4 regions of the Gallaecimonas zhanjiangensis genome follow, and region 1 is predicted to be linked to each of the others. Evidence: predicted binding sites of a transcription regulator. Region 1 holds the regulator's gene; each other region holds the start of a gene.

Region 1 (7,973 bases):
CCGGTATCGGTGGTGAAGGCGGCAGGGGCAGCGCCATGGGGGTTGGCCAGGGTAAAGGCCAGAAAGTCGTTGTCTTTAAACATGCTGACTCCAAAAAAGCACTTGGAGAATAAGAAAAAAGCGCCCCGGGGCGCTTTTTTGATTAAGGGCGAAGCCCTTTTTATCACGCATCAGCCAGCCAATTGGCTAATAGCGCTTGTGCGTCGCTAATGATGCTTTCAAGGTGCGCCTGGCTCTTAAAGCTCTCGGCATAGACCTTGTAGATGGGCTCGGTGCCGGAGGGGCGCGCGGCGAACCAGCCGTTAGCGGTGACCACCTTGATACCACCAATGGCGGCATCGTTGCCCGGAGCGCGGATAAAGGCGTCGGTGATGTCGTCACCGGCCAGGGTGCCGCTGGCCACATCGGCGCTCAGGCGGGCAAAACCGGCCTTGAGCTCTTCTGTTACCGGGGCATCGATGCGCTGGTACCAAGTGGGGCCAAAGTGCGCTTCCACCAGCTCTTTGTAGTACTGGTTGGGGCTCTTGCCGGTTACCGCCTGAATTTCCGCCGCCAGCAGGCACATGATGATGCCGTCTTTGTCGGTGCTCCAGGGTTTGCCGTCTTTGGTGACAAAGGTGCCGCCGGCGGACTCTTCACCGCCGAAGATAAGCTTGCCGTTATAAAGGCCATCGACAAACCATTTCACCCCCACCGGGGTTTCCATGAAATGGCGGCCAGCCGCGCGGGTGACCCGGCCCACCTGGGCACTGGTCACCACTGTGGTGCCCACGCCCAGGGTTTTCGGCAGCTCTGGGCGGTGGTTAATCAGGTAATCCACCACCACCGCCAGATAACGGTTGCAGTTAAGGAGGCCTGCATCGGGGGTGACAATACCGTGGCGGTCGCCGTCGGTGTCGTTACCCAGCGCGAGATCAAACTGATCTTTGACGGCAATCAGCCCGGCCATGGCGTAGGGGCTGGAGCAGTCCATACGGATTTTGCCGTCGTGATCGCAAGGGATAAAGCCAAAGCGGCTGTCGACCTGCTCTTCAACCAGGGTGATATCCAGGCCCCAATGCTCACGAATGGCGCGCCAATAATCGATGGCGGCGCCGCCCATGGGGTGCACGCCAAGGCGCAAGCCCGCCTTACGGATGGCTTCAATGTCGACCACTTGGTCCAGGCGCTGCACGTAATCGGCCATAAAGTCGAAACGCTGGGCGTGGGGGCTGGCAATGGCCCGCTCGAAGCTCAGCGTCTGCACGCCGTCGAGCTTGGCTTCTAGGTAGTTGTTGGCGCGAGACTGGATCACCTTGGTGACGTTGGTGTCGGCCGGGCCGCCATCGGGCGGGTTGTACTTGATGCCACCGTCTTCCGGCGGATTATGGGAAGGGGTCAGGATAAGGCCGTCAGCATTGCCCTCGTGGGCCAAAATAGCGTGGGAGACCGCCGGGGTCGGGGTCATCTGCCGGTCTTCAAAACGCACGTTGACCGCATTGGCCACCAGTACCCTAAGCACGGTGGCAAAAGCCGGGTAAGACAAGGCGTGGGAGTCAAAACCCAGATACAGCGGGCCGGTAATGCCCTGCTCTTTGCGGTGGTCGGCCACGGCTTGGGCCACGGCCAGCAGGTGCGCCTCGTTAAAGGCCTTGCCAAGGCTTGAGCCGCGATGGCCCGAGGTGCCAAAGCTGACCCGCTGGGCAGGCACGGTAACGTCGGGCTTTAAGGTGAAAAAGGCGGTAACCAGTTCACTTGGGTCAATCAGGCTATCGGCTGCCGGCTTCTTGCCGGCATTGGGGTGTAACGGCATTCCTCTCTCCCTAGATCTTCTCGACAAAGTGGCTAACAGCTTCCTCGTCGTAACCTAACTCCGCCATGACTTGGGCGACGATAGCGCGCTTTTTCTCGGTGTTGTTGTTGGTCACCACCCAATAAGGGCTGCCGGTAATGGCCTTGGGATTGGTGGACTTACCGGCCTGGTTGAGCGCATCGCTGCTGGTGGCAAAGTAGAGGCGATCGCGGCCACGGATGTTAAGCACCACCTTGAAGGCGTCGCCATGGCGCTGGTAAAGCTCGGTGAGCGAGCCGATAAAACGGCCCACGGCGCTGTTGGCATCGATGGGCGCCAGCGGGGCCTTGGGGGCAGCAGCGGCAGGCGTTGTGGCAGCGGGCGCAGCAGGAGCTGGCTCGGCGGCCGGGACTTCTTCGCTTACTTGAGCGGCCTCGATGGGGGCAAAACCCAACAGGCGGCGCAAAATCTCGGAAGCGTTCTCGCCAATATTCTGGGTGTTAGACGCAATGTAATGGTACAGGTCGTCATCGACTTCGATGGTTTTCATGCCTTATCTCAAGGTCTTGTTCAACTCTCTGGCGATTATACATAGGCCGAGGTGATTTGCATGCCTGCCTCGTCCTTTGCAAAATAGGCCCCCCAACACGGAGGCAGTCATGCTCAATTACCAGCAACGGGGCCAGGGCCCGGATGTGATTTTAATTCACGGCCTGTTCGGCTCACTCGACAACCTGGGTAACCTCGCCCGCAGCCTGGAAGACGCCTTTACCGTTACCAGTGTGGATTTGCGCAACCACGGCAAGTCTTTTCACTCCGGCGACACCAGCCTTGGCGCCATGGCTGGCGACATCAACGAGCTGATGACCAGCCTCGGCATCGACAAAGCCCACCTGGTGGGCCACTCCCTGGGCGGCAAGGTGGCCATGGAGTTTGCCCTTAACTACGGCCAGAAGGTCGACAAGCTGGTGCTGGCAGACATTGCCCCGGTGACCTACACCCACCGCCACCATGACAATGTCTTTAACGCCCTCACCCAGGTGGACATCAGCCAGATGGCAAGCCGCAAAGAGGTAGAAGATGCGGTTGGCGCTTATATCCTCGACCAGGGCACCCGGCTTTTTATCCTCAAAAACCTGGTGAAAACCGACACCGGCTTTAGCTGGCGCCTGAACGTGCCGGTACTGGCCGGCAAGTACGAGGAGCTCCTTAAAGCCCCGGAGGGCACGCCCTTTACCGGCCCGACGCTCTTTATAAAAGGCGGCGAGTCGCCCTATCTCACCGAAGCCCACAGCCAGGCGGTGGCGGCGCGCTTTCCCAAGGCCCAGCTTAAGGTGATAAGCGGCACCGGCCACTGGCTCCATGCCGAGAAACCGGCGGTGTTTAACAAGCTGGTCAGGGACTTTTTGAGCTGAGTGCTCCCCTTGGGTATAATCCGCGCGTTTCTTGTAAGGGCAACGGCCGCCGATGCTGGACAAGCACCACGACACCCTGGGGTCTTTGGGCCTCAACCTGTTTTTTCTGTTTATCGTCATTGCCCTTGGCCTGGCCATCAACGACGTGCTGAAAAAGAGCCAGGTACCGGCCGCCTGGCGATTGATAGTCTGGCTGGTGCTTTTGGGCGCCGTGGGCTTTGCCTTTAAAACACTCATCTGGGAAAGTTCAGGTATTGGTTAATGGCCAAAGAGAGTACCGACAGAATCACCATTGACCTGTTTGCCGAGGAAAAACGCCGGGGGCGTCCGAAAACCAATCCCCTCCCGCGCCAGGTACAACTGAAGGTCAACAAACGCAATCAGATAAAAAGAGACAAACAAAAGGGCCTCAAAAGAGTCGAACTCAAGGTAGATTCGGACCTCTTCGATACCCTAAATGATTTGGCCAAAGCGCAGAGCATGAGTCGAAGCGAACTGATCGAAAGCATATTGAAAGCCGGTGTCGAGCAGCTCGACACCACCAACAGCGAGAGGAATTGAGTCGAATGGCATCTGTAGGTCTGTTTTTCGGCAGCGATACCGGCAACACCGAAGCCGTAGCCAAGATGATCCAGAAGCAGCTGGGCACCCACATGGTCGAGGTCCACGACATCGCCAAGTCCAGCAAGGAAGACATTGAGAACTTCAGCCTGCTGCTGCTGGGTATCCCCACCTGGTACTACGGTGAATCCCAGTGCGACTGGGACGACTTCTTCCCCACCCTGGAAGAAATCGACTTCACCGACAAGCTGGTGGCCATCTTCGGTTGCGGCGATCAGGAAGACTATGCCGAGTACTTCCTGGACGCCATGGGCACCCTGCGCGATATCGTTGAAGCCAAGGGTGGCATCATCATCGGCCATTGGCCGACCGAAGGTTACAACTACGTGGCCTCCAAGGCGCTGGTAGACGACAACCATTTCGTTGGCCTTGGTATCGACGAAGACCGCCAGCCCGAACTCACCGCCGAGCGGGTGGAAAAATGGGTCAAGCAGGTCTTTGACGAGATGTGCCTGGCAGAACTGGAAGATTGAAAAAAGCCCCTCACCGAGGGGCTTTTTTATGGCTCGGGCCGGTAGCGGCGCTTGAGGCGAACATAAAGCGTGCGCTCAACACGGGCCACCAAATCGCCCTGGTTGTCCTTGATGTCGGTTACCACCTCGGGCAGGTACTTCTCGCCGGCGGCGGTGGCCTGTTCAATCTCCCGCAACAGGCCCTCGGTGACATGAAATTCGGCCACCACCTTGCCTGAGCCCGGCTTTTCAAAGTGCACCTTGGCGCTTCTGTCCCACACGTGAAAGCGCTTGCCCAAGAGCCCCATCAGCATCAGCGAATAGATAGGGTCGGTCATCGCAAACAGGCTGCCGCCAAACTGGGTGCCGTTGGCATTTTTGGTCCAGGGGCGGTTTTTCAGCTCCACCCGGCAATAGCGAAAATCGGCCGACAGCTCGGCAACACGAATCCCCGTAAATAAAAATGGCGGCCACAAATTGAGCAGGGGCCGAATTCGCGTTCCTTTTTTAAACAACCACGATTTCATTGTTCACCTAATCGATAAAATCGAAACAATACTGCTATCATGCCTCTGGAAAAGCGAAGCCCACTTGGGTACCTTTCTCCTGATAACTAACGCGGGCTTGCCCGCCCCGACACTAAAAACAGGACCATCCATGGCGGACGAGAATCAAGCGCTCAGAGACGCTGGCCTTAAGGTCACCCTGCCCCGAGTCAAGATCCTTGAATTGTTGCAGCAGCCCGACTTCCAGCACATCAGTGCCGAGGATCTCTACAAAAAGCTCATCGAGCTGGGTGAAGAGATTGGCCTTGCCACCGTCTACCGCGTGCTGAACCAGTTTGATGATGCCGGCATCGTGACCCGCCATCATTTCGAAGGCGGCAAGTCCGTGTTCGAACTGTCCCAGAAGCACCACCACGACCACCTGGTGTGCCTCAAGTGCGGCCTGGTAGTGGAATTCATGGACGATGTCATCGAGCAGCGCCAAAAGGCCGTTGCCAAAGACAACAAGGTCAAACTGATGCACCACAGTTTGTACCTGTACGGCGAGTGTGAAGACACTGTCGCCTGTGACAAACGCCGCCGCGGCGAAGAATAAACAAGGCCAGGTTCTCCTGGCCTTTTTCTTTTAAAGCCTTGCCGCCAGCTCCGCGCCCTGGCGAATAGCCCGCTTGGCATCAAGCTCTGCCGCAACGAAGGCGCCGCCGATAAGGTGTGCGTTAACCCCCGCCTCAGCCAGTGCCTGCCAAAGCCCCTTGTTGGGCTCCTGGCCGGCGCAGATGATGACGTTGTCCACGTCCAGCACCAGAGTCTCTTCACCTTTGCTGATATGCAGCCCCGCATCGTCGATGCGCTGGTAATTAACCCCCGGCCACATCTTGACCCCAAAGTCGCTAAGGGTCTGGCGGTGCACCCAGCCGGAGGTTTTACCCAGCCCCTTGCCGACTTTGCTGTCTTTGCGTTGCAGCAGCCAAATCTCGCGGGCAGCCGCTGCCTTGTGGCCCTTATCAAGGCCACCGGCGTTACTGATGGCTTTATCCACGCCCCAGTGGGCCAGCCAGCGGTCTTTATCAAGGCTCACCGAATGGCCGGGCTCGGCCAGGAATTCGGCCACATCAAAACCGATACCACCGGCGCCAATAATGGCCACTTTGTCGCCCACCGGCTTGTTGTCTCGCAGCACATCAAGGTAGCTCAGCACCTTGGGATGGCTGACCCCGTCAATGGCCGGGGTACGGGGGCTGATGCCGGTGGCGATAACCAGCTCGTCAAAGCCCTCGGCCTTGAGGGTATCGACGCTTTGAATGGCATTGAGGCGCACCTCGACGCCAAGGTCGCTCAGGCGGTTTTTAAAGTAGCGCAGGGTCTCATAGAACTCTTCTTTACCCGGAATGCGCTTGGCGTAGTTGAACTGGCCGCCCAGCTCGCCAGCGCCGTCCATCAGCACCACCTTGTGGCCCTTTTGTGCGGCGTAGCAGGCAAAGGCCATACCGGCCGGGCCTGCGCCCACCACGCCGATGCGTTTGGGGCTGGCAACGGTTTTAAAAATCAGTTCGGTCTCATAGCAGGCCTGGGGGTTAACCAGGCAGCTGGCCCGTTTTTGCTCAAACACATGGTCAAGGCAGGCCTGGTTACAGGCGATGCAGGTGTTGATGCGATCCCCAAGGCCGGCGGCGGCCTTGTTGACAAACTCAGGGTCGGCCAACAACGGCCGAGCCATCGACACCATGTCCGCCTCGCCAGCGGCGAGGATAGCCTCGGCCACGTCCGGGGTGTTGATGCGGTTGGTGGTGATAAGGGGGATGCCAAGGCCTTCTTTTTTCATCTTGGCGGTGACCCAGGAAAAGGCGGCGCGCGGCACCGAAGTAACGATGGTGGGGATGCGCGCTTCGTGCCAGCCGATGCCGGTGTTAATCAGGGTCACCCCGGCCTTTTCAAGCTCTCGGGCCAGGTACACCGCGTCATCCCAGCCCATGCCCTCTTCCACCAATTCGAGCATGGACAGACGGAAGATAATGATGAAATCGCTACCCACCCGCTCGCGGATGGCCCGGATGATGGCCAGGGCAAAACGGGCACGGTTTTCAATGCTGCCGCCCCAGGCGTCGGTGCGCTTGTTGGTGCGAAGGGCCAGAAACTGGTTGATGAGGTAACCCTCAGAGCCCATCACTTCAACACCGTCGTAACCGGCCTTTTGGGCCAGGGCGGCGGTTTTGGCAAAGGCCTTGATGGTGCCTTTTATCTGCCGCTGTGACATAGCGCTGGGTTTAAACGGGTTGATGGGCGCCTTTTTGGCGCTGGGGGCCAGGGAAAAGGGATGATAGGCGTAGCGGCCGGCGTGGAGGATTTGCAGGCAAATTTTACCGTCAGCCTGGTGCACCGCGTCGGTCACCACTTTGTGCTTTTTGGCTTGAAAACCAAAGGATAACTGGCTGCCAAAAGGCGCCAGGCGGCCTCTGAAGGTGGGGGCGATGCCCCCGGTTACGATCAGCCCTACCCCGCCTTCGGCGCGGGCTTTGTAAAAGGCGGCCATTTTATTGAAACCGTCCTTTTCTTCCTCAAGGCCGGTATGCATGGAGCCCATCAGCACTCGGTTCTTTAAGGTGGTGAAGCCCAAATCAAGAGGTTTCAACAAGTTAGGATATGCTGCACTCATCGCTCGACTGTTCCTTATAGTTTTGCCCAAGCGTACTCATCCGATGAGTTGGAATCAACAAACCGTTACAAATTCGGCTTCGCATTGGACAGTGATTCACTTAGCATGCGAAGAATCCCCCAATACAAGGAAGCATCCGAGATTATGCTGACCATGTTGAAGAAGGTTTTCTCCATTATCTGGAAGGCCCTGAACGGCCTGCGCCGCCTGGTGATGAGCCTTATCGTGCTGGTTCTGGTGGTGGTGCTGTTTAGCTCCATCGGCGAAGACAAAGGCCCCGAAGTTCCCAAAGGTGGCGCCTTGATGCTGAACCTGGACGGTGTGCTGGTTGAAAAGGCCAAAAACGTAGACCCGGTAAAAGCCGTGGTACAGCAGATGCAAGGCTCTGATGAGCCGCCGGAAATTCAGCTCAGCGACGTGCTGGATGTCATTCATAACGCCAAGGACGACAACCGCATCAAGATGCTGGTGCTGCGCCTTGATGGCCTTTACACCACCAGCCCCGACAAGCTGATGACCATCGGCGATGCCATCGAAGACTTCAAAAAGAGCGGC
Region 2 (7,973 bases), 1.2 Mb from region 1:
CGCGGGTGCCCCCCGTGACCAGCACTTCTTTACCAGCCAATTCCAAGGCAAAGCTCATGGTGCTATCTCCAGGTGATCAATCTGGTCGCCGGCCAGGCCAAAGCGGTAACGCAGCACGATGGGGCTGCCGGGAAAGTTGCCGGTGAGCCGGGCTGTGACCAGCACAAAGTCCCCCTCTTGGGTAAACGAGAGCGGCTCGGCGCGGTATTGGTAAGCCTGGCGAGTATGGATAACCCAATTAAGGATCTCGGCTTTTCCTCGACGCCACTGGCCTTCGTCTTTAACCTTGGCGGTGTCGCTAAAGCAGTCGGCAATGCCGGCATGATCCTCGGAATTCCCCAACTCGAAGTAGCGTCCCAGGGGCTGGGGCAGTTGCAGAGTCATAAGCGCTGTCCGTTGGTGATAAATGGCCCAGCCAATATAGGAACTAACAAACCAAATGAACAGTACTGACAAAAAGGTAAGTTACTCACCCACTGGTAGGATAGAGGACGTGACACCGGACGCCGCGGCCTCGGGCACCGAGTCGGTGCTTAGGCTGCTGGAGGGGCGCTGGAAGCTCATCATCATCTTTCATTTGTTCGACAAAACCGTGCTGCGCTTTTCCGATCTGGACAGGGCGATACCGGGCGTGTCGCAAAAAATGCTGATTCAGCAGCTAAAAGAGCTCGAACGTGACGGCATCGTCGAGCGAAAAGCCTACCCGGTGGTGCCGCCCAAGGTCGAATACCGGCTGACGCCTTGGGGCCAGGGCATGTGCCCGGCCCTTGATGCCCTGCTTGAATGGGGCGCGCAAAAACCCCAATAAGGCGGCGCGGGGCCGCCGTTGGTTTCAGCGTTTAGGGCTCAGCAGATCGGTTAACTTCATGGCCTGGTAAATCTCGCGGCGCATCCGGTCGGCCACCATATTCACCACTTCGGCGCCGTCCTGGCTTGGGTCAACATGCACCCGAAACGGCCGGCTGCCATGGGGCATCCCCACCACGTCCACCAATTTGCGCGCCACCTCGGCCGGGTCGGCATCGGCCGGCTCCAAAGCCGCCAGGCCGGCAAGGGCCTGCTCCGCTACACCACGGTATGGGCCTTGCAGATAGGCCGCTTCCACCTCGGCATCGGCCGGTTTCCCGGAATGGGCAAAGTGGTTGGTGCCCTTGGTAAAGGCGCCGGGCACCATGATGGTGCTCTCGATGCCAAAGCGGCTCAGCTCGGCGGCGTAGGAGACCGCCAGGGCGTCCATGGCCGCCTTGGCGGCAAAATAAGGGGCCAAGAACGGCGGGGTGCCGCCCCGGGTGGAAGACGAGCCCACCCACAGCACCAGTCCTTTACCCTGGCGGCGAAGGTGCGGCAGGGCGGCGCGGTTAAGGCGCTGGGTGCCAAGCACGTTGACATCATACTGGGCCGCCAACTGCTCGGGGGTGAAGGCCTCGGCCGGCCCGAACACCATATGCCCGGCGTTATGAACAATCACGTCCAGCCGTCCGCTCTCGGCCAATACCTGCTGCACCGCCTGCGCTACCGACTCTTCATCCTGCACGTCCAGCTCGACTGTGCGAAGGTCCTGGCCACGCTCGGCTGACCAGTCCGCCAGCTCAGACGCCAGTGTGGCGTTGCGGCCATGAAGCTGGCGCATGGAGGCATAAACGGTGTGGCCGGCTTCGGCCAGGGCTTTGGCGCTCATCAGGCCAAAACCTGAAGAGGCGCCGGTGATCAAAATGATCTGTGACATGGTTGACTCCTAGCGGCCCTCAAGGGCCGTATCAAAAAGGGGGGTGTAAAAATCGCGCCCGGCCTGCAACTGGCTGTCAAAGGCAAAGCCGCTTGCCAGCATCGCGTTCATATCGCTTGCCAAAATGCGCATCACATAGCTGCCGGTGGTGGTGATAAGGGCGCAATCCTGGCCTTTGGCCAGCGCCGGGTTAAACCACTTGCCGGGGGCGCCATGGCCGCTGGGGTAATGGCGCTCACCGCAAACCAGCTCCCAACCACCGTCCAGCAGCACCCAGTAGTCAGGGGCGCTGGCGCTGCGGGCAATAACGGCCCCGGCCTCGGCATGCCACTCGGCGCTGTGCTCAATCACCCAGCGCAGCTGGTGGGTGCTAAGGGCCGTGAAAAACGGCGTGTGGCGCAGCAAGTGCAGGTAAGTGGTGGAAGGGGTCATGGTCTTTTTCCCGTCGGCGTCCAAGGCGGTTGCCCCCTGGCAAGCGCCAAGGGCCAAGCCCAAAAGCAGCGCCAGGGGCTTAAAGGGCGTCATGCTCAGGCCACGCCGCCGTTGGCGCGCAGCACCTGGCCATTCACCCAGCCGCCATCGGGGCTGGCCAAAAAGGCCACCACTGCGGCGATATCCTCGGGCTGGCCCAGGCGCTCCAGCGGCGGCATCTTGGCAAATTGGCCAATCAGCTCATCGCTTTTCCCTTCGAGGAACAGCTCGGTTTCCACCGGGCCGGGCGCCACTGCGTTGACGGTAATGGCGCGGCCACGCAGCTCTTTGGCAAACACCTGGGTGAAGGCTTCCACCGCAGCCTTGGTGCCGTTATAGATGGCGTAACCGGGCATTTTCAGCGCCAAGGTGGTGCTGGAGAGGTTGATGATGCGCCCACCGTCGTTAAGGCGCGTGTGCGCCTCGCGCAGGGTGTTGAACACCCCCTGGGTGTTGATGGCGAAGTACTGCTGGTAGAGGGCGTCAGAGACCTGGGCCAGGGGCTGAACCTTTAAGATACCGGCGTTGTTGACCAGCACATCCACCTTGCCAAGGTGCTGCTCTACAGCGCTGAACATGGCGCTCACCTCACCGGCGTCGGCCACGTTGGCCTGCACGGCAAACGCCTTGTGGCCCTGAGCTTCAAGGCTTGCCACCAGCGCCTTGGCAGCATCAGCGCCGCTGGCGTAGTTGATGGCAACGGCAAAACCGTCTTTGGCCAGGCGAGTGGCGATACTGGCACCAATGCCACGGGAGCTGCCGGTAACCAGCGCGACTTTTTGTTGAGTAGACATAACCTTTTCCTCTCGTGTTGTTTGACGAGAACGAGGTTATGCCTTTCACCTCACAAGATAATTACCCTATATTGGCCATCATAATTCCATTTACTTTAACTATTAGGCGCCATGGATCGATTCCAGGAAATGCAGGTGTTCGTGCGCATCGCCCAAAGCGGCAGCTTCTCCAAGGCCAGCGAGGATTTGCTGATCCCAAGGGCGACGGTGTCCAACCTCATCAAACGCCTTGAGGGGCGGCTGGGAGTGCGGCTTTTGGAACGCACCACCCGCCAGGTGCGGCTCACCCAAGAAGGCAAAGGCTATTACCGGCGAGCCATGCGCATCCTTGCCGACCTCGAAGAAGCCGACACCGCCTTTCGCGGCGCCCCGCCCAAGGGGCTGCTGCGGGTCAACCTGCAAGGCACCCTGGCCAAGTTTTTCGTGTTGCCGGCCCTTGCTGATTTTGTGGCCCGTTACCCCGATATCACCTTGCAGCTGGGCGAGGACGATCGCTTGGTGGATCTGGTGCGCGAAGGCATCGATTGCGTGCTGCGCGCCGGCCCCTTGCGAGATTCCTCCCTGGTGGCCAAACCCCTGGCCCAGATGCGCCAGGTTACGGTAGCAAGCCCGGGTTACCTGGCCCGTTTTGGCACGCCGAGGAGCCTTGAAGATTTGGCCGGGCACCAGGCGGTGGCCTATATCGCCAGCACCACCGGCGTGGACGCCAGCCTCGATTTCACCGTCGATGGCGAGCTTAACAACATCAATTTGGACACGGTGGTGTCGGTAAACGGCGCCGACATGTACACCGGCGCCGCCCTCGGCGGCCTGGGGCTGATACAGGTGCCGCGCTATCGCATCGAGCGTGAGCTTCAAGAAGGCGCGTTGGTGGAAGTGCTGGCCGCCTTTGCCCCACCGGCCATGCCGGTGTCGGCGCTGTACCCGCAAAATCGCCAGCTCTCGCCCAGGGTGAGGGTGTTTGTTGATTGGCTGGCCGAGCGCTTTAGCCAGGCCCAGTGACCAAAACGCCAGCCCGAAGGCTGGCGTTTTCTTTAGAAGTGATAACTCACGCCCAGGGTGACATCCCGTGGCTTGCCGTAGCGGTAGAAGCTGTAGGCCGGGGTGCTGGCGGTCATGTAGTTGTAGTAGGTCTTGTCGAACAGGTTATCGACATTGAGCTGCAAACTGAGGTTATCGGCCAGCTCATAACGGGCCATCAGGTTGACCAGCGCATACGCGCCCTGCTCCAGGCGAAGGTCGGTGCCCTGGGAGTAACTCTCGCTTTGCCAGTTAACCCCGCCGCCAACCGTCAGCGCCGGCAAGGCATCGACAAAGCGGTAGGTGGTAAAGAGTTTGAGCTGCTTGCGGGGGCTGGTGGTGGCCACCCTGGCGCCGCTGGCGTCTTCGGCATGAAACTGCGAGTAACCGGCCGAAAGGTTCCAGCCTTCTACCGGCTGGCCCACCACTTCCACTTCAAAGCCCTTGCTCTCGGAGCCCTTGGCGCCGTAGTAAGCCTTGCTTTGCTGGGCGTTGCCTTCAAAGGTGGGGTCGAGGGTGGCGAGGTTGTCCTGATCGGTCTTAAAGAGCGCCAGCGAGGTGTGCAGGCGGTCATTCAAGAAGGTGCTTTTCAGGCCCAGCTCATAGCTTTTACCGGTAACGGGGTCCAAGTATTGGCCGCTGGCGTCCTTGTAGTTTTGCGGATTGAAGATCTCGGTGTAGCTGGCATAAAGGCGGTGCTGGGCGGTGACATCATAAAGCGCGCCGGCGTAGGGAATAAAGACGCCGTCATCGCCAAAATCGGTGGCAGTGCCATAGCTGATACCGCTTCGCTTCCAACTGGACACCCGGCCACCGGCGATAAGCTTGAAGCGGTCACTAACCGACAAGCGCGTGGCGGCAAAGGCGCCTTTTTGGCGGGTGTCGATATCCTGAACCCGCGCGCTCTGGCTCTGCCACTGGGGCTCGGTAAGGCTACCCCACTGGTAAAAATTGGGCACCGGCACGCTGTCGTAGCCGCTGCTCATGTCGCCGCCTATGGGGTCGAAGGTGTCGGCAGTGGCATCCTGGGTGCTGTAAAGGGCGCCCATTACAAACTCGTGCTGGCGCGAGAACAGGCTGTAATCCCCTTTGAGCTGCAGATCAAAGCTGTCTTGGTTACTTTCCCCTTCACTGCGATAACGCTGGGCACCGAGGCCGGCGCCGGTGTCTTGGTCCAACAGGCCTGAGACATACAGCAGCTTGGTTTTGCTGGTGTATTCCATGCGGTTGTAGTTGGCCACCAATTGCCAGCCGTTGCCAAAGCTGTGGTTGAGGTTGGCAAAGTAGTTCTTGTTGGTGGTTTCCCAGCGATTCCAACCGGAGGCAGTGGTTTTGGAGCGGCTCCAATGGGTTTGCGTGCCGTCGGCAAAAAAGGCCGGCAGCGCGCCCCAGGTGGCGCCTTTAGGGTCGCTGTGCTGGTAGCTGGCGCCAAGGCGCAGCAGAGTGTCGGCGCTCAGGTCGGTATCCACCACGCCGTAAAGCACCTGTTTGCGGTCTTGGTAGTTGTCCCAATAGGAGTCGCCGTCCACCACCTTGGCCACCAGCCTGCCCCGCACCGAGCCACTGGCATTGAGCTTGTTGGCCACATCGGCAGTCACCCGCTTGGTGTCCCAGCGCCCGGCCGCTACGTCCAGATAACCGGTAAGGCTGGTGCTGTCGGCATGCTTTCGCACCAGGTTGATGGAGGCAGAAGGGTCGCCGGCGCCGGTCAGCAAACCGGTGGCGCCGCGCACAAACTCCACCCGCTCGTACAAGGACACGTCAGCCATGGTTTCCCCGGCGTCACCGGCCAGGCTCCATGACAGCGGCACGCCGTCAATCTGGTAGTTGGTTATCTCAAAACCCCGGGCCTGGAAGCTGTTACGCACGTTGTCGTACTGCTCGGCCGAGAGGCCGGTGGCGTTGAGCACGGTATCCAGTACGGTATTGAGGTTCTGATCGCGGATGCGGTCTTTGGTGATCACCGTTACCGACTGCGGGGTCTCGCGAAGGGTCAACCCAAGGCCGGTGGCGGTGTCTATCACTTCGCTGACGGTGTAATTGCCGGTGACGGTTATCTTCTCAACATCGGCGTTTTTGTCCGCCTTTTGCTCGGCGATAGCCTGGGGGCTTAGCAGGCCGGCAATCACGGCGGCCAGTGGCAACATCTTGAAGGTAGGCGATGGGTTCATAACGGCTCTCCCTGTTTAATTGCAGGGAAGGCTAACGGTTATGATAACCATTATCAATTAACAAATCGTTCAGGCGACGGGATCCAAAGATGATCCGCCGCCTTTGGGCAATGTTAACCGGTGAACTGGATGGCGCACATGGTCATGTCATCCTGGAACTGCCCGCACTGGCAGAACAGCTGCAACTGGTTTTCCACGTGGGCAATAAGCTGCCGGGGGTGGGGGTGGCTTTCCAGCAAGGCCTTTTCCAGGCGCTCGAAACCGAAAAACTCCTGCTGAGGGTTTTTGGTTTCAATCACCACGTCGGTGTAGATAAAGAGGATATCGCCAGGCTCGATGCCGTGGGCATGAGACTGCCACTCGTAATCGCGCAGCACGCCAATAGGAATGCCGCCCTGGTCGAGGGTGATCAAGCGGTCGCCCCGGCGCAAATAGGCGTGGGGGTGGCCGGCATTGGCGTAGAAAATGGCCTTTTTTTCCGGGCGATAACGGATGAGGTTGGCGGTCAGCAGCGAGCCCCGCTCCTTGCGGGTAAAAAAGTGCCGGTTGATGTAATTGAGCACTTCCGACGGCGCCGTCTCGGCTTCGGTGGGTTTGTAGGTGCGAAGGATGGCGTCCACCATGGCCGACTCTACTGCGGCGCTGGGGCCGTGGCCGGTGGCATCGGCGATGATCACCCCCATCTGGTGGGGATGGTCGGTCATGTTCTGGTCAGATTCGAGGTTGACGATATCGAGATAATCCCCCCCTGCACCTCGCAGCGCCCGGTACACAAAAGCAATCTCGGTACCGGGAATTTTAAGGCCGGGGTCCGGCAGCATCAGCTGCTGCAGGCGGCTCATCTCTTCTCTTGCGTGCTCGCTGAGCTGGCGATGCTCGGCCAGCTCTTTGCGGGCCACTTGCAGAGCCTGGCGGGTCAGCGCCCAACCCAGGAACAAAAAGATTTGTTCAATCTCGCCTTGAGAAAGCTGCCCTGCCGGGTCGAGCAACAAAAGCCAGCGGTGATGGGGCTGCTCCGGCAGCGGCACAACCCAAGTCAGCACTTCACTTAACGGGCTAATGCCTTGGGCAAAGGCACTGGGCTGCTCAAGGGCGGCAAGTTCAATCAAGGTGTCGCGGCTGAGCCGGGTGGCGTTGGCGCTCATCAGGCTGCCGTCGGCAGCCAACGGGTGCCAGCAGGGCCCCTCGATGGAGTTTTCAAGCAGCAATGCGCTAACGCCGCTACCGGCGGCACTGACAACACGGCTCCAGGGGTTCTCCCCGGAGCCGGACTGAGTAAGACAGGACAAGTTGGCCATCAATCGACTTATTTAGTGCCTTCGGCAAGTTTGGCTTTAAGTGTAGCGATCAAACCGTCCACACCCTTGGTGCGCAAAATACCTTGGTATTCGCTGCTAAAAGAGCGCACCACCGAGATACCTTCGGCCGAGAAGTCGTAAAGCTTCCATTGGTCGTTACGCAGCAGCAGCTGGTAAGTCACCGGGATGTCTTTGCCTTGGGAGAGCACAATGGACTCAACGGTGGCGTAGCGCTTGCGCTCGATGTCTTCGCTTTTGAAGGTCACCGCTTCGTTGGTGTAGTTTTGCAGCAGCGTGTAATAGGTGTTGGTCAGCACCTGCTGGAACACGCCCATGAAAGCTTTTTTCTGCTCGTCGCTGGCCTGGCGCCAGTACAGGGCCAGTACCCGCTGGGAGCAGGCCTGCAGGTCAACGTATTTGCCGATCACCTGCTCCAAAGCCGCCTTGCGCTGGGCTTCGGGCTCTGCTTTGTTCTGGGCGATTTTCAGGATCT
Region 3 (7,973 bases), 710 kb from region 1:
CAGCCCTGGTGAGCCTGGCCGAAGCCTTTAAAGGCAAGCACCCCGAGCGCTCCATTATCTTCACCGCCTTTACCGGCGAGGAGCAGGGCCTGCTGGGCGCCACCGCCTTTGCCGCCAAGCCGCCAGCACCTACCAAAGACATGGTGGCGCTGCTGAACATGGACGGCATGAATGTCTCCGGCAAGGTGGATTACGCGCTGCTGTTTGGCCGTGGCCAAAACGAGCTGGAAGAGTATCTCGCCGCTGGCGCCAAGGCTCAGCACCGCCACATCAAGGACGACCCCAAGCCGCAGGACGGTTACTACTTCCGCTCTGACCACTTCGCCCTGGCCCACAAAGGGGTACCGGGCCTGCTGTTCATGAGCCTGGGTGCCAACAGCCCCGACTACATCGCCAAGCGTTATCACAAGCCGGCCGATGAGTACTCCCCCAACTGGGATTTGAGCGGCACCGAAGAGGACATGACCTTGCTGTACGGCATTGCCGACAAGCTGGCCAACAGCCGCGACTGGCCCAAGTGGTACCAGGGTTCGGAGTTCAAAGCCGCCCGCGAGAAAGACAAAGAGTAAAGAAAATCAAGGCCCTGCATTCAGGGCCTTTTTTTATTCCCCACTTTTGGTTCAGGCTATGGCCAATCAGCTTCTGGCACATTAGCGCCTATTGTTTTGCTGCAAGGACCACTCATGAAGACAATGACTGCCCTTTCCGTCGGCCTGGCCCTGCTCGCAAGCCAGGCGGCCCTGGCCGACCCGTTCAGCTTCGCTGCCCTCAAGGGAGAGGCCCGTAGCCTGGCTGACCACCCCTATCAGCCACCGGCAGACAAGCTGCCCAAGGCGGTGGCCGACCTTAACTGGGACCAGCATCAGTCCATTGTCTTCAAGCACGACCAGGCCCTTTGGAGCAAACTGCCCAGCCATTTTCGGGCCGAGTTTTTCCACCTTGGCATGTACGCCAAAACCCCGGTACAGCTTTATGAGGTGGTGGACGGCGAAGCCCGCGCCATCAACTACGACAAGCACTTTTTCGATTACGGTAAATCCGGCCTCGACCACGCCAAGCTCCCTAAAAACCTCGGCTTTGCCGGGTTTCGTCTCCACAGCCTCACCGATTGGCAGCGGGACGTTATCTCCTTTTTGGGGGCCAGCTATTTTAGGGCGGTGGGCTCAAGCATGCAGTACGGCCTCTCGGCCCGCGGCCTGGCGGTAGATACTGCCCTGCCCCGCCCGGAAGAATTCCCCACCTTCACCCGCTTTTACCTGGTGCGCCCCCAAGGCAGTGACGACACCGCCGAGGTCTATGCGCTGATGGACTCAAAGAGCGTGTCCGGCGCCTACCACTTCACCATCACCCCCGGCGAGCCGCTGGTGATGCATGTGGACGCCGCCATCTACCCGCGCGCCGAGATTGAGCGCCTGGGCATAGCGCCGCTCACCAGCATGTTCCAGGTGGGTGAGAACGATCACCGCGCCGGCTGGGACTGGCGCCCCGAGATCCACGACTCCGATGGCCTGTCCATGTGGCGCGGCAACGGCGAGTGGGTGTGGCGGCCTTTGACCAACCCGGCCAGCCTGCACTTCAACACCTTTACCGACGACAACCCCAAAGGCTTTGGCCTGTTGCAGCGTGACCGCAACTTCGACCATTACCAAGACGACGGGGTCTTTTATGAAAAACGCCCCAGCCTCTGGATTGAGCCGGTGGGCAACTGGGGCAAGGGCACCGTCGATTTGACCGAGATCCCCACCATCGACGAGACCTTCGACAACATCGTGGCGTTCTGGCAGCCGGCCCAGCCGGTCAAACCCGGCCAGGAGCTGCTGTACAGCTACAACATGTACTGGGGCGAGCGGATGCCGCAAACCCCGCACCTGGCCCATGTTAAAGAAACCCGCACCGGTATTGGCGGCGTGGTAGGCCAGAAGCGCGACCATTACAGCCACCGCTTCGTGGTGGATTTTGAAGGGGACATCTTCAACATGATGCCGCTGAACGCGCCCTCGGAAATCAAGGCCGATGTCAGCGTGTCACGGGGCAAGGTTGAGCTGGTGTCGGTGCGGCCCATCGCTGGCCACAAAGGATACCGGGCCCGCTTTGATGTGGTGCCGGACGACAGCACCGCCCCTATCGATATGCGTCTTTACCTGAAAAAGGGCAACAAGGCCCTGAGCGAGACTTGGCTCTATCAGTGGACGCCGCCACCAGTGGGCGAGCGGGATCTCAACACCCCCAACCTCAACCAATAACAAAACGCCCTGCATTGCAGGGCGTTTTTCGTTAGAGGCTGGTGAGCAGGTAGCCATTGAGGCTCAGCACCACCGCCACACAAAGCCAGCCCACCACCTGGGTTAGCGGCCGGTTGACCCATTGGCCCATCAGCGCCTTGTTGTTGGTAAAGCGCAGCAGCGGCACCAGGGCCAGGGCAATACCGAAACTCAGCACCACCTGGCTGGCAATAAGGATGCGGGTTGGGTCCCAGCCCAGGGCTATCACCGCCAGCGCTGGCAACATGGTGATAAAACGGCGCAGCCACAGGGGAATGGTGAAATGCATAAAGCCTTGCATCACCACCTGCCCGGCCATGGTGCCCACCACGGTGGAAGACAAACCGGCAGCGATAAGGCTAAGGGCAAAAATGGTGGCCGCCGCGTCCCCCAGCAAGGGCTCAAGCATGGTGTGGGCCTGCTCAATCTCGGCAATGCCCTGGTGGCCGCTAAAGTGGAAAGTCGCTGCCGCCACCGCCACCATGGCCAAGTTCACAAAGCCTGCCACCACCATGGCCACCGCTACATCCCAGCGGGTGGCCTTGAGACTGCTGGCCGGGTCGACATGGCTGTAGCGGCGCTGGGTTAGCGCCGAGTGCAGGTAAATGACATGGGGCATAACGGTAGCGCCAAGGATACCGGCCGCCAGGTACAGGGCTTCGTCGTTTTTAAGGCCGGGGATCAGCGCCCCTTTGAGCAGAGGGCCAGCCGCCGGTTTGGAGATGAAAAGCTCGATGATAAAGGCCGCCGCCACCGCCAGCAGCAAGCCGCCGATAACCTTTTCCAGCATCGGCTGGCCACGGACCATCAGCAGTGCCCAGGTCACGGCGCCGGTCAAAAGCGCCCCTTCCATCAAGCTGATACCCAGCAGCAGCTTAAAGCCGATGGCCGCCCCCACGAATTCGGCCAAGTCGGTGGCCATGGCAATGATCTCGGCCTGTACCCAGTAAAACCACACAAAGCCCTTGTTGGGCAAGGTATCGCGCAGGTGCTCGGCAAGGTTTTTACCTGTCACTACCCCAAGCTTTGCCGACAGCCACTGAATAAGCATCGCCATCAGGTTGGCCCACACCACCACCCACAGCAGGCTGTAGCCAAACTGGGCGCCGGCCTGGATATTGGTGGCAAAGTTACCGGGGTCGATATAGCCAATGGCGGCGATAAAGGCAGGCCCAAGCATGGACATGCGCAGCCTTCTTTTGGCTGGGCTAAGAGCACCTTCTGGCATGAGCTGGTCCATGGTTGACTCCAAGTACGGGAATAGGCGCAGAGTAGCCTTTATTGATAATAGTTATCAACTGCAACTACCCGATTAACCCTATCGACAATGTGATTATCACACTCCCCCGGCGCCGGTGAACCTGACCTTAGGTATATAAGGGGGCAGAATTCTCAAGGCCATTTATATTGAAGTAACAATAAGATAAGCACGCGGCTTAGGTGATATGCAGATAGACCTCATCACGTCGCTGTTTTCACTGGCCGTTTTGCTGATCCTGATGGGCCTGTGGATGCTGGCGGCAAGCTTTACCCGGGACGAAGCCCACCGCCAACAAATGCGGCTGTGGGCCCTGGCCAACCTGGTAATGGGTATCGCCTACGGGCTGTTCTCCTCCCGCCTCAGTTTGCCCTTGAGCTGGACCCTGGTGCTGGCCAACTTCCTGTTGGCCATAGCCTACGGCGCCTATGCCCTGGCCCTGGCCAGTCTCTTTGGCCAGCGCCGCTACCTGCTGATAAAGGCGCTCTCCATCGTGCTCAGCACCCTTGGCCTGTATTACTTTGAAATCATCCGCGGCGATTCAAGCTACCGCATCCTGCTGCTGGCGGGCCTGACCCTGGTGGTATGGGTGCTGGCGCTGCTGCACTGCATTGGCGCCTGGAAAACCAACCACTCCCCCCATGTGATCTTCATGACCCTGACCCTGGCCTCCTTGATACTGGTGAGCCTGGTGCGGCTCTTGGCGGCCTGGTCGAGCCACGATTTTGGCTATAAGGTGCTGCCGGACTTCTCGGCCATCATCAAAACCACCACCTTTGTGCTGATTTTGGCGCCGCCGCTGCTGACAGTGGGGTTTTTCATGATCTGCGCCGACTACACACAGCAGCGCTTTAAAACCCTGGCCAACCTCGATTCGCTGACCGGCATCAACAACCGGCGTGCCACCCTGGCCCAGGCCGAACAGGCCCTCGCCTACCAGCACCGCCATGGCGGCGCCCTGTCTTGCGTGATGATGGACATCGACCACTTTAAAACCGTGAACGACAGTCACGGCCACGGCGTGGGCGATGAGGTACTGAAAAAGCTGGCCGCCCTGGTGCAAGGGCGCATTCGAAAAGGGGATATTTTTGGCCGCTTTGGCGGTGAAGAGTTTGTCTTATTTTTGCCCGCCACCACCCAGGAGCAGGCGGTGAAACTCGCCGATGCATTGCGCCAAGCCATTGCTGGCACCCAGCTGACCGGCGCCAGCGGCGAGGCGCTGCAGGTAACGGCGTCGTTTGGGGTGGCCCAGCGCCAGGACCGGGACGAGTCGCTGTCTCAGCTTACCGGCCGGGCCGACAAGGCCCTTTATGGCGCCAAACACCAGGGCCGCAACCGGGTCGAGCCGCTGCTGGGCGAACCGGCGCTGGCTTAAAGGAAGCTGTCGGCCGGCAGGCGCTCGGCCTGGGCAATACCGATACGCATCACATCCTTCCAAGAAAGTACTCCCAGCAACTGGCCATCGCCGTCCACCACCGGCAGGCAGCTGTAGTGGTTTTCCAGCAGCAATTTGGCGGCAGAGACGAGATCTTGCTCCGGCGTCAGGGTGGGGACCTGGCGGGTCATCACCTGGTGGGCGGGCTTTTTCAGCAGTTCCCGGTCCACATTGCGCTCGGCGGGGGTGTTCAGAAAAGGCGTGGTGCTGGCCTGGTAATCCACCAGAGACACAAAACCGGCAAAGCGGTTGTCTTCGTCCAGCACCGGCAGGTGAAAGAAAGGGCGCTGGGCGAAGATATCGCCAATCTCCTTGAGCGAGGTATCCATGTAAACGTGCACCACACGGGTGGTCATGGCTTGGGCTACTTTCATCGAACACCTCCAACACAAGGCGGGCGCCGCCTACTTACTATATAGGTTACCTTTGAGAAAACTTTAACCCTACCACTATTCCCAGCACCGCCAACGCCGCCAGATAGCCCACCGGCGCCAAGGGGTGCCAGGCCACCAGCAAGGACACCAGTATCGGGGTAAAGCCGCCGAAGATGGCGTAAGCCAGGTTGTAGGAGAACGACAAGCCGGTAAAGCGCACTTCAGCCGGAAAGGCAGTAACGGCAATGGCCGGGATGACCCCGGTTATTCCCACCCCCAGCCCCGCCAGCAGGTAAAGCTCCCGCAGCCACTGGGGATGGGTGGGCAGCAGCCACATCATCAGCCCGTAACTTGCCACCAGCAACAGGCTCCAAAAAGCCAGCACCCGGCCCCGGCCAAAGCGGTCACTCAAGGCGCCGCTCAGCACCGCCCCGACCATCACCGCAAAGGTGGCAAGGGCATTGGCTTCAAAGGCCGCCACGGCGCTTATTCCGGCCTGGGCCTGGATTAGGGTTGGGGTCATCAGTACCACTACCACCACGGCCCCGGTGAGGATCCAGGTAACGGCCATGGCCAGCAGGATGCTGCGCTTGTGGTTTTTCAGCAATACCTTGACCGGCATCTCGGCGGCCAGGGTGCGGCGGCGCTGCATCTCGGCAAACACCGGTGTCTCATGGAGGTACTGGCGCAGGTAAACCGCCAGCAGCCCAAACAGGCCACCGACAATAAAAGGCACCCGCCAGCCCCAGTCCAGCAGCACGTCGGCCAGGTGGCTGTTGATAAAAACGCTCATCAAGGAGCCCAGCAAAATGCCCCCCACCAGCCCCGCCGAGAGACTGCCGCAGGCAAGGCCCACATGGTGTTTTTTGACGTGCTCAGACACAAAGACCCAGGCCCCCGGCACCTCGCCGCCCACCGCCGCCCCTTGCAACATGCGCATCAGTACCAGGGCAATGGCGGCGCCGTAGCCCCAGCTCTGGTAGGTGGGTAGCAGGCCAATCAACAAGGTGGGCACCGACATCAAAAAGATGGACAAGGTGAACATCTTCTTGCGGCCCAGCAGGTCGCCAAAGTGGGCCATGATGATGCCGCCCAAGGGCCGGGCCAGGTAACCGGCAGCAAAGATGCCAAAGGTTTGGAGCTGGCGCAGCCACTCGGGCATGTCCGGCGGGAAAAACAGCTGGCCGATGGCCTTGGCAAAGAACACAAAGATGATGAAGTCGTAAAACTCCAGCGCCCCGCCAAGGGCCGATAAGGTCAGCACCTTGACATCACTACGGGATAACGCGCGGTCGGTTGCCATCAAGACTCCGCAAACTAAGGCAAGTCACTGGACGCTAACAGATTTTTTTAACGTCGTCAGCGTTGTCCGGCCAGTGCCGCCTGGGGGCTTGTGATAGGCGCCAAGGCTTAGCACAATGGGACTCGACTTTTGCAAGGAAGCCGCAATGAGCTTACCCCCTTCCGTTACCCTGGGACGCACCCCAAGCGACCTGGCCTACCTGGACATCGACTCCGCCCTTTGCCAGGCGAGGGTGTTTTTGCAAGGGGCCCAGTTGGTGCATTTTCAGCCCAAAGGGCTCAAACCGTTATTGTGGCTCTCACCCCTTGAAGACTTTGCCCGTGGCCGCGCCATTCGTGGCGGGGTGCCGGTGTGCTGGCCCTGGTTTGGCAACAACAAGCCGGCCGCCGAAGCCCCGGCCCACGGTTATGCCCGCACCAGCGAATGGCAGTTGGTGGACGTGGAAGACCAAGAGGGAGAAATTGTGATTGAGCTGGCCCTGCCCGCCGGCGCCGTACCCGAGACTTACTGGCCCCATGCCAGCGAGCTGACCATGGTGCTGGTGCTGGGTAAAAGGGCGCGGCTGGTACTCAGCACCGATAACACCGGCACCACCCCCTTTACCTTCACCCAGGCGCTACACAGCTACTTTGCGGTACCGGACATCAACCAGGTGTCGGTGCGCGGCCTGGCCGGCAGCCATTATTTTGAATTTGACGAAGGCCCCTTCGAGCAACAAGGCCCGGCCGTTATCCGCCAGGAAGTGGACCGCATGTACAGCGTGGATAAACCCCTTCAGCACATCGACACCGGCGAGGGGCTGATAGCGGTGGCCCGCGAAGGCAGCCACAGCCTGGTGCTGTGGAACCCCTGGGTCGAAAAGGCCAAGACCCTGGGCCAGTTCCCGGACGACGGCTTTAAAACCATGGTGTGCCTGGAGGCGGCCAATATCCAAGCCGACGCCGTGACCCTGGCCCCGGGCGAGCGCCACAGCCTAGTAACCGAGTTTTACTGGGCCAGCTCTCAAGACTAAAGCCGCTACCCGGGCCTCTGGCCCGGGTATTTCATCTTGTGCTAAAGGCGATTAAGGTGTTCGTTTAGCCGAGGTAACCTGCCGCCAGGCGCTCCTCTTATAATGCCGCAGGTTACGGAGACCCCATGCGCGAATTACAGCAACTGCTTGAACAACAAGGCCTGTTACTGGTCTTTCTCAATGTCCTGCTGGAGCAGCTGGGGCTGCCTATTCCTGCCTTTCCGCTGCTGATCCTGGTTGGCGCCCTGGCCATGCAAGGGCTTATCAGCCTGCCAGAAGCCTTAGCCCTGGCGGTGCTGGCCTGCGTCATTGCCGACAGTGTCTGGAACC
Region 4 (7,973 bases), 1.2 Mb from region 1:
CCACCCTATTAGTTACATCATGGAAGCGGCTGACGATATTTCTTATTGCATCGCCGATCTGGAAGATGCGGTAGAAAAAGACATTCTCGACCTGAATAAATTAAGCGGGGCATTAAAAAGCGAGTTTGCTGACATCGTTAAAGGTTTCTCGCACCTGGCTACCCAGCCCCCCGAGACCTTTGATTTACCGGCCATGCTTGATAAAGCAAAGGCCAAGGCTGCCCAGTTTGATGCCACCGCCGTTAGCCAATTTTTTATCGAGTTCAGGCTGAAGATCCTCCATCCCCTGGTGCAATATGCCGCCGAGCGCTTTATCAACAATATTGACGCCATCTACCATGGCCATTTAAACGAAGCCTTGCTGGAAGATAACAGCTACGCCCACGCTATCACCCAAGCGCTCAAAAACGTCGCCTTTAAATACGCCTTTTGCGATAAGGAAGTCGAAGCCAGGGAATTGCAGGGCTACAAGGTGATCACCGGGCTTTTGGATATTTACCGGCCGCTGCTGCAATGCCCGCGAGCCCAGTTCAACCTGGTGATGGCTCAGGAGCCCAAGGCGCCGCTGCTGGAAAAACGACTCTTTAAAAAACTCTCCGGCAAGCATGTCCATGCTTACCAGCAGGCGGTAAAGGACCAGGATGATGCCACCGAGTTTTATTACCGCTGCCGGCTGCTTCAGGACTACGTCAGTGGCATGACCGACCAATTTGCCTACGACGAATACCGGGCCCTGATGGTGATAGACTGAACGCCCCTTTCCCCCATAAGGCTTGCCGTGATGTTTATTTTGTCCCTTAGCTATATCAAACCCTTGGATGAGGTTGACCAGCACCTTGAGGCTCACCGCGCCTGGTTAAAGAGCGCCTATCAGGCCGGGTTGGTGCTGGTATCTGGTCCCAAAAACCCTCGCAGCGGTGGCGTTATCCTCTGCCGTTTGGCTGACCGTGAGCTGGTCTCGGCTTTTATCGAGCAAGACCCTTTCCACCAGGCCGGGGTGGCGAGTTACGAGGTAATCGAGTTCACAGCGACCATGGCTGCCGAAGGCTTAGAGAGGCTACTGGATTAAGCCCCTGGCTCCATGGCTTGGCTCGCTGTTAGCCGCTCTACGCCACACAGCCGTTACAAGGCTGGACAGCACGGCGCCATTACCGGAAACTGCCCCCTTTTGCGGGCTCGGAGAACCACCATGGCGTTGGGTGCCACTATCTATAAGGCGCAGCTGAATATCAGCGATCTGGAACGGCACTACTATGGTGAGCATCAGCTGACCCTGGCCTGCCACCCATCGGAAACCGAAACCCGGCTGATGGTGCGGCTGCTGGCCTTTATCGCCCACGCCGATGACGACCTGACCTTTACCAAGGGTCTGAGCAGCGACGACGAGCCCGACCTGTGGCTCAAGGCGCCCGATGGCCGCATCCTGCTGTGGATAGAGCTGGGCGAGCCAACGGTCAAACGCATCAAGCAGGGCTTGTCTCGGGCCGAGAAGGTGCTGGTGTATTCCTACGGCGCCCGCGGCGCCGAGCAGTGGTGGAAGCAGTTCGGTGACGAAATAAAGGCCCTTAAACGCCTGGAAGTGCTGAACATCGGCTTTGAGCAGCTGCCAGCCCTGGCGGCCTTTGCCAAAAAGAACATGGCCCTTAGCGCTACCTTGATGGAAGGCCAGTGGCTGCTCACCGACGGCGAGCGCTCCGAAGAATTCAGCTTCGAGCGCTGGCTGTAAGCGCCACGAAAAAGCCCGCCAATCGGCGGGCTTTTTTACCTCAGAAGCTGTACTTGATGCCAACGCCGACATTGCGGCCCGGCTGGCTGTAGCGCTCGATGTTCTGGCTTTGGGTGCTCAAGGTGCGCACCTGGCTCCACACCCAATACTTTTTATCCAAGAGGTTAAAAAGGCCGGCCGAGAGTTGCAGTTGTTCAACAGGCCGGTAGTAGGCGGTCATGTCCACCACGGTAAAACTCGGGGTGGCCAGCCACTGGTTGGCGGTGGTGATGTCGCTGGGCTTTTTACGCGCTGTCCAGGTGACATTGAGGCTGCTGCCCCAATTGCCGGCCGGGGCGTCGTAGTCGAGGCCAGTGTAGAGTTGCAGCGGCGAGACCGAGTCCAGCGGCTCATCGTCGCCGGTGTTTTTACCGTCGGCATAGGCTGCTGCGCCTTTGAGGCGCAGGCCTTCGGCGCTCCCCCAAAAAGTGCCAATGTCCAGGGCGCCTTTGAATTCCACCCCTTTGATGCGCACCTTGTCGAGGTTCTGGGAGGTAAATTCTCCCAGGCTGTACTCGGCCGAGGCGCCTAGGGGCACCTGGCTTTCGATGAAGTCGCGGTAGTGGTTTTCAAAGAAAGTCAGCTCGGCGTCGCCATGGCTGGTGCTCAGGCGCAGCCCCAGCTCACTAAAGGTGCTTTGCTCGGATTTGAGGTTGGGGTTGGGCCTGATGATGTACGAGTAGTTGTTGCCGCCAAAGCTGACGTTGTTCTCGTAGTAGTAGTAGAGATCGTTGATGCTGGGGGCGCGAAAGCCGCTGCCGTAGCGGCCAAAGAGCGCCACGGGGCCGGCCACTTGCCAGTTGAACCCCAGCTGGCCGGTCAGCTTGTGGTTTTTGCTGTCGCCCCAGTCTGCCACATAGCTGTCGGCCTGGGTGCTGTAGTGGTAGTTGTCATAACGCACCGCCGGCAGCAATGCCAAATTGGGGCTCAGTTGCCAGTTGTCTTCAAGGTAGAGGCCGTAAATGTTGCCGTCGGCCTTGGGGGAGAAGCGGCTGGTGTCGGTCACTCCGTCCACGGTGTTGTGGTTGAGGTTTTCGTAGTCCTGGTGCTGGTAGTTGGCGCCGTAGCGAAGGCTGTGGCTGCCCAGCTGCTTGGCCAGGCTAATGCGCCCCTGGTAGCCCTTTTGGTCGTAAAAGCGATTGACGAAGCGATGGTTGGTGTCGCTGTCAATCAAGGTGCCGTTCTCGGTGCGGGTTTTCTGGTAATCGAGCTGCCAGTGCAACTGATCAAACAGCGCATAATCGCCCCCCAGGGTTTGGAACAGCCCCAGGCGGTTGCGGGTGATGTCGTCGTCGGAGCGGTTAAGGGCGGTGGCGCTACTTTCTGAATAGAGCTTGATGGCCGACTGGCCGTTGAAGTGCTCACCGACGACCCCAAGCTGGTTGTCGCTACTGATGTGCCAAATGGCCTTGCCCAGGACGTTGTCAGACTGGTTGTCCCCCGGGTTGACGGCGCCCCGGCCTGGGCCGCGAATATCGCTGCCGCCGCCGTGGTTTTCGGTTTCCTGGCCGTCGCGGCGGGTATACACCAGCAGGGATTCCACCGCGCCATGGCGGTTGGCGAGGGTAGCGGTTTCGCTGTAACGCTCGGCGTCGCTGCGGTAACCGGCTTGCAGCGACAGGTAGCTGTCGTTGCCGTTGGCGCTCAGGAAATCAGCCGGATCTTTGGTGCGAAACTGCACCACACCGCCAAGAGCGCCGGAGCCGGCGCTGACATCACCGCCTTTGATGATGTCCATGCGGGCCAGGGCGTCCATGTCCACGGTGTTGCGGCCCGATTGCAGGTAGGTGGTGGTTGGGCCGTAGCTGTCGGCAAGCTCCACGCCGTCTACCAGGATCTTCACCCTGTTGCCGTCCATGCCCCGGATATTAATGCTGCCAATGCCAAAACGCTCGTCACGGGTGACCGACACCCCGGGCTCATAACGCAGCACGTCGCTCAGATCGGCGCTGAGGTTGCGGCTGATTTGCTGCGCATCAATGGAGACGATGGCGGTGTCGGGCTTGGCCTGCTGGGCCCGCTGGCCTTGCACCACGATACGTTCCATGTCCTTGTTGGTGGCGTCCGGCGTCTGTTGGTCTGCCACGGCCTGGCCGGCGCAGCACAGCGCCAGCAATGCCCATTGGGGGGACGGTTTCATTGCGTGTGATTCCCTTGGTTCAGCAAAGATGGCCAGAGGTTATCATCTCGCAAATGAGAATCAATATCAAATAAGTATTATTCTTATTTATTTTCTTATGAACTGCCAGGTTGGCGGGATGAACAGAAAAAGCAGATACAAAAAAGCCCTGCTGGGCAGGGCTTTTGGGGCTTAGACCTGAAGGTCTATGTTCTGGCCCTTTGGGCCATCGGCAGGGGGCGCTGACATCTGGGCGTCGTCAACGCTGCCGGCGCTCTCAATCAGGTTGAGTGCCATGGCGCCCTGCTGGCGGATCTGGGAGTTGGTGTAGTTTGCGGCAATGGCTTCGTATTGGCCGCCAACCTGTACGCTATTTACGTTCATCACGCCTCCATCAAAGACTCGGCGATATCGCCGGGTTCTACTTCCAGCCCTTCCAGATCGTCGTTCCAGTCGGGGCCTACCAGGATGTCGTCCTCGGCCAGATTGGGCAGCCACAGTTCGACAAAATCGGCCAGGCTGATGCGCTCGGCCTGGTAATCCGCCCATTGGTCAACGCAATGACGCTGGGCTTCTTCCTTGCTGGACCAAAAAGGCATGACTTCGGTGTCTTCGAACTCGGCGGAGTCGCAGATCACCCAGCCTTCTTCACAGCTCAGGCTCCACAGTTCGCCGGTGCGCTGAATGTTTGCAAGGAAGGTATCGTAGCTTTTTTGCCATTGGGTCATGGGCGGATCCTTAAAGATGGGTCGGCGACATTATCGCCTTAAATGGGCTGGGGCGTGCGACTATTTTAGGGCAATGTTCACAGCTTGCTGGATTTAAGGGCTGGTGATACCCAGCTGCGTCACCAGTTGCCCCAGCCAATCGGCAAAGAGCCTGAGCTGCTGGCTCTGGTGGCGTTGTTGCGGGTAGAGGATGGCAAGGGGCATGGGCGGCGGCGGGTAGTCGGCCAGCACTTCCACTAAGAGGCCTTTGTCCACTTGCTCCTTGAGATCGTAGCGGGGGCCCTGGATCAGGCCAAAGCCAGCCAGGCCTGCCGCCACATAGGTGTCGGCGCCGTTGGTACTTAAATCAAAGGCCAGCATCTGTGGCTGATAGCTCCCCTCTACCTTGAACTCCAGCGGCTCGATGCGGCCATTGGAGGGCAGGGCAAAGGCCACCATCCGGTGCCGGGTAAGCTCTGCCGGGTGCTCGGGAGTGCCATGGCGGGCCAGGTATGAAGGGGAAGCCAGCGTTGCCTGAGGCATCTGCCCTAAAGGTTTGGCGATAAGGCTGCTGTCTTTTAAAGGGCCGGCCCGCAGCACCGCATCTACCCCATCTTTGACCAAGTCGATGGGCTGGTCGGCAATGCTCAGCTGCAAGGTGATGCCGGGATAGCGCTGCTGAAATTGGGCGAGCTTTGGCACCACCACCAGCCGAGCCAGGCGGGTGGGCAGGTTCAGGTGCAAAGTGCCGCTTGCGGGGCGGCCGGGCAAAAAGAGGGTCTCCAACTCGTCCCAGTCGGCCACCAGTTGCCTTGCCTTGTGGCTAAACGCTTCCCCCTCTTGCGTCAAGCTGACTTGGCGGGTGGTGCGCACCAGCAGCTGCACCTTAAGTTGGTTCTCCAGGCGCTGCACGGCCTGAGTGACAGTGGAGCGGGGCAGGTTCAAACTGCTGGCGGCCCGGGTAAAGCTGCGGGCATCGCAAACCCGCAAAAAGATGGCCAGGGTACGAAGGCGGTCCATAAATTGTTCGTGATTTACAAACAGTAAAACCCTTATACCCCGGTTTATCGCAAACACCCAAAAGGCGCATGCTGGAGCCCTGCATTGATGGAGGTAGTGATGAAACAACGTCAATTGGGCGCCAAGGGCCCGCTGGTATCGGCTCTGGCCCTGGGCTGCATGGGCATGAGCGAGTTTTATGGCAAAGGCGATGACGCCGAATCCTTAGCGACATTGGATCTCGCTTTGGAAAAAGGCGTCAGCTTTTGGGATACCGCCGATATCTATGGCCCCTACAGCAATGAGGCGTTACTGGCCAAAGCCCTCAAGGGCCGGCGCAGCCAGGTCTTTTTGGCCAGCAAGTTTGGCATAGTGCGAGACCCTGGCGACCCGGCCAAAAGAGGCGTCAACGGCCGCCCCGATTACGTGCGCCGCTCGGTCGAAGGCAGCCTGAAACGGCTGGGTACGGACCATCTCGATCTCTACTACCAGCACCGCCCTGACCCCATGGTGCCGGTAGAAGAAACGGTCGGCGCCATGGGCGAGCTGGTCAAGGAAGGCAAGGTGCGTTTTTTGGGCCTAAGCGAAGTGGACGCCGCCACCTTGCGGCGAGCCCACAAGGAGCACCCCATCAGCGCCGTGCAAAGCGAATATTCCCTCTGGACCCGCGACCCCGAGCGCGAGGTGCTGGATTGCTGCAGCGAATTGGGGGTGAGCTTTGTGGCCTACAGCCCCCTGGGGCGAGGCTTTTTAAGCGGTGCCATTCGCTCGGTAGAGGATTTTGACGCCGATGATTTTCGCCGCAACAACCCGCGTTTTATGGGGGAGAACTTTCAAAAGAACCTGGCGCTGGTGGATGCGATAACCGCCCTTGCCAGGGATAAGGGCGTCAGTGCCAGCCAGTTGGCCTTGGCCTGGCTGCTGGCCAAGGGCGAGCATGTTGTGCCGCTTTTTGGCACCAAGCGCCGCCCTTATCTGCTGGATAACTTGGGCGCCTTGGAGGTTAAGCTGAGCACGCAGCAGCTGGCCGAGATTGACGCCATCTTCCCGCCCGAAGTGGCCGCCGGCACGCGCTACAGCAGCGAGGTGATGAAGCTGCTGCCAGGTTAAGCCAAGGGGCAGGCCTGGCCTGCCCTTCTATACTCCTTGTGCCTATCACTGCAAGGAGCAACCCATGTCCGTCAAACCCATCCCCGACGGTTACCACAGCCTCACTCCCTATCTTGTTGTCAACAACGCTGCTGACGCCATTGCCTTTTACCAGCGTGCCTTTGGCGCTGAACTGATGATGCGCTTGGACATTCCGGGCACCCAGCAAGTGGCCCATGCCGAGCTTAAATTGGGCAGCAGCCATCTGATGCTGAGTGAGGAGAACCCTCAGTGGAACAGCGTCAGCCCCACCACCCTCGGCGGTTCACCGTTGTCGCTGATGTTTTATGTGCCGGATGTGGACACCGCCTTTGCCCGCGCCCTTGAAGCCGGAGCGGTAGAGGTAATGCCGGTGCAAAACCAGTTTTATGGCGACCGCTCCGGCACCTTGAAAGATCCTTTCGGCCATATCTGGACTCTGGGCACCCATGTGGAAGATGTGGGCCTGGAGCAGCTTGGCCAGCGCATGGCGGCCATGTTCAGCGAAGGGCAGTGACGCAGCTCATCGCCGTTGCCACCTCGCGGCAACGGCGATGAGTGTCATGCGTCAAGGGCTCCCAGGGTTTCCTTGGCAACCACCGACGCGCTGATCGCCGCCGGAAAACCGCCATAAAACGCCAGGTGGGTGATCACTTCACTGAGTTCTTGCTTCGATACCCCATTTTCCACGGCCCTGCGCAGATGGGCGGCCAGCTCCTGTGGGCGGTTGAGGATCACCAGCGCCGCTACCGTGATAAGGCTGCGGTCGCGCTTGGCCAGGCCTTCACTGGCCCACACTTTCGAGAACAAGGGGTCGTCAACAAAATCGGCCAGCGCCGGGGTAAAGGCTCTGGCCATGTCGCGGGGGCGAATGGTGTCAGTCATGGTGCGTTACCTGGGTAGAAGGGGTTCTGACACACTAGCGGCTGGCACCTTGTCAGGGCCAGCGCCTTGCGAAGAGGTGGCAATGTCCGAATATCGTCTGCCAAGAGAGTCTTGGTAAAAGGATAAGTGGCGGGTGTGAGTAGCCCAAACCTTTGTTGGCGGCGGCTTTCATCACATTAAACTGGCCAGAGCCCTGTCCTTTTTACGGCGGCAGGCAAAGGCTGGGCAACGCAGCGTTTCCAGCAGGGCGCCAGCTAATCGGCGCCGGCTTTGAGTGCATACATGCTGCTGTCGGCGGCGGCCAGCAGTTCTTCAAGGCTACAAGGGCCTTGCTGGTAGTGAACGCCGACTGTGGCACTGACCTTGAAGT

What was found. Region 1 encodes Fur, which represses iron uptake genes when iron is present. Its sites were predicted from a motif close to ATAATAATGAGAACNACTATCAA; they were not measured.
Region 2: the regulator Fur is predicted to act here: its motif matches at 6,217-6,239, upstream of AC22G1_RS14400 (TonB-dependent siderophore receptor).
Region 3: the regulator Fur is predicted to act here: its motif matches at 3,543-3,565, upstream of AC22G1_RS05335 (Nramp family divalent metal transporter).
Region 4: the regulator Fur is predicted to act here: its motif matches at 3,953-3,975, upstream of AC22G1_RS02820 (TonB-dependent hemoglobin/transferrin/lactoferrin family receptor).

The regions. Positions count from the first base shown of each region.
Region 1 covers NZ_CM172603.1:1,839,179-1,847,151, reverse strand. Annotated here, with positions in the region: gene astE (succinylglutamate desuccinylase) at 1-83, opposite strand, end outside; gene pgm (phosphoglucomutase (alpha-D-glucose-1,6-bisphosphate-dependent)) at 164-1,792, opposite strand; gene AC22G1_RS08720 (replication initiation negative regulator SeqA) at 1,803-2,321, opposite strand; gene AC22G1_RS08715 (alpha/beta fold hydrolase) at 2,431-3,186, shown strand; gene AC22G1_RS08710 (DUF2788 domain-containing protein) at 3,239-3,448, shown strand; gene ybfE (LexA regulated protein) at 3,448-3,747, shown strand; gene fldA (flavodoxin FldA) at 3,753-4,280, shown strand; gene AC22G1_RS08695 (DUF4442 domain-containing protein) at 4,307-4,735, opposite strand; gene fur (ferric iron uptake transcriptional regulator) at 4,917-5,360, shown strand; gene AC22G1_RS08685 (oxidoreductase) at 5,391-7,418, opposite strand; gene sppA (signal peptide peptidase SppA) at 7,572-7,973, shown strand, end outside.
Region 2 covers NZ_CM172603.1:3,015,130-3,023,102, forward strand. Annotated here, with positions in the region: gene AC22G1_RS14365 (SDR family oxidoreductase) at 1-58, opposite strand, end outside; gene AC22G1_RS14370 (nuclear transport factor 2 family protein) at 55-384, opposite strand; gene AC22G1_RS14375 (winged helix-turn-helix transcriptional regulator) at 494-808, shown strand; gene AC22G1_RS14380 (SDR family oxidoreductase) at 833-1,726, opposite strand; gene AC22G1_RS14385 (hypothetical protein) at 1,736-2,251, opposite strand; gene AC22G1_RS14390 (SDR family oxidoreductase) at 2,254-2,991, opposite strand; gene AC22G1_RS14395 (LysR family transcriptional regulator) at 3,103-3,993, shown strand; gene AC22G1_RS14400 (TonB-dependent siderophore receptor) at 4,026-6,182, opposite strand; gene AC22G1_RS14405 (PP2C family protein-serine/threonine phosphatase) at 6,296-7,480, opposite strand; gene AC22G1_RS14410 (MlaC/ttg2D family ABC transporter substrate-binding protein) at 7,489-7,973, opposite strand, start outside.
Region 3 covers NZ_CM172603.1:1,133,974-1,141,946, reverse strand. Annotated here, with positions in the region: gene AC22G1_RS05345 (M28 family metallopeptidase) at 1-569, shown strand, start outside; gene AC22G1_RS05340 (OpgD/OpgG family glucan biosynthesis protein) at 684-2,243, shown strand; gene AC22G1_RS05335 (Nramp family divalent metal transporter) at 2,275-3,501, opposite strand; gene AC22G1_RS05330 (GGDEF domain-containing protein) at 3,707-4,894, shown strand; gene AC22G1_RS05325 (CBS domain-containing protein) at 4,891-5,328, opposite strand; gene AC22G1_RS05320 (MFS transporter) at 5,375-6,631, opposite strand; gene AC22G1_RS05315 (D-hexose-6-phosphate mutarotase) at 6,777-7,643, shown strand; gene AC22G1_RS05310 (VTT domain-containing protein) at 7,769-7,973, shown strand, end outside.
Region 4 covers NZ_CM172603.1:601,143-609,115, forward strand. Annotated here, with positions in the region: gene dgt (dGTPase) at 1-751, shown strand, start outside; gene AC22G1_RS02810 (YciI family protein) at 782-1,069, shown strand; gene AC22G1_RS02815 (YaeQ family protein) at 1,190-1,726, shown strand; gene AC22G1_RS02820 (TonB-dependent hemoglobin/transferrin/lactoferrin family receptor) at 1,767-3,905, opposite strand; gene AC22G1_RS02825 (hypothetical protein) at 4,077-4,268, opposite strand; gene AC22G1_RS02830 (DUF2750 domain-containing protein) at 4,268-4,612, opposite strand; gene AC22G1_RS02835 (LysR family transcriptional regulator) at 4,706-5,611, opposite strand; gene AC22G1_RS02840 (aldo/keto reductase) at 5,711-6,700, shown strand; gene AC22G1_RS02845 (VOC family protein) at 6,765-7,235, shown strand; gene AC22G1_RS02850 (carboxymuconolactone decarboxylase family protein) at 7,280-7,603, opposite strand; gene AC22G1_RS02855 (GGDEF domain-containing protein) at 7,858-7,973, opposite strand, start outside.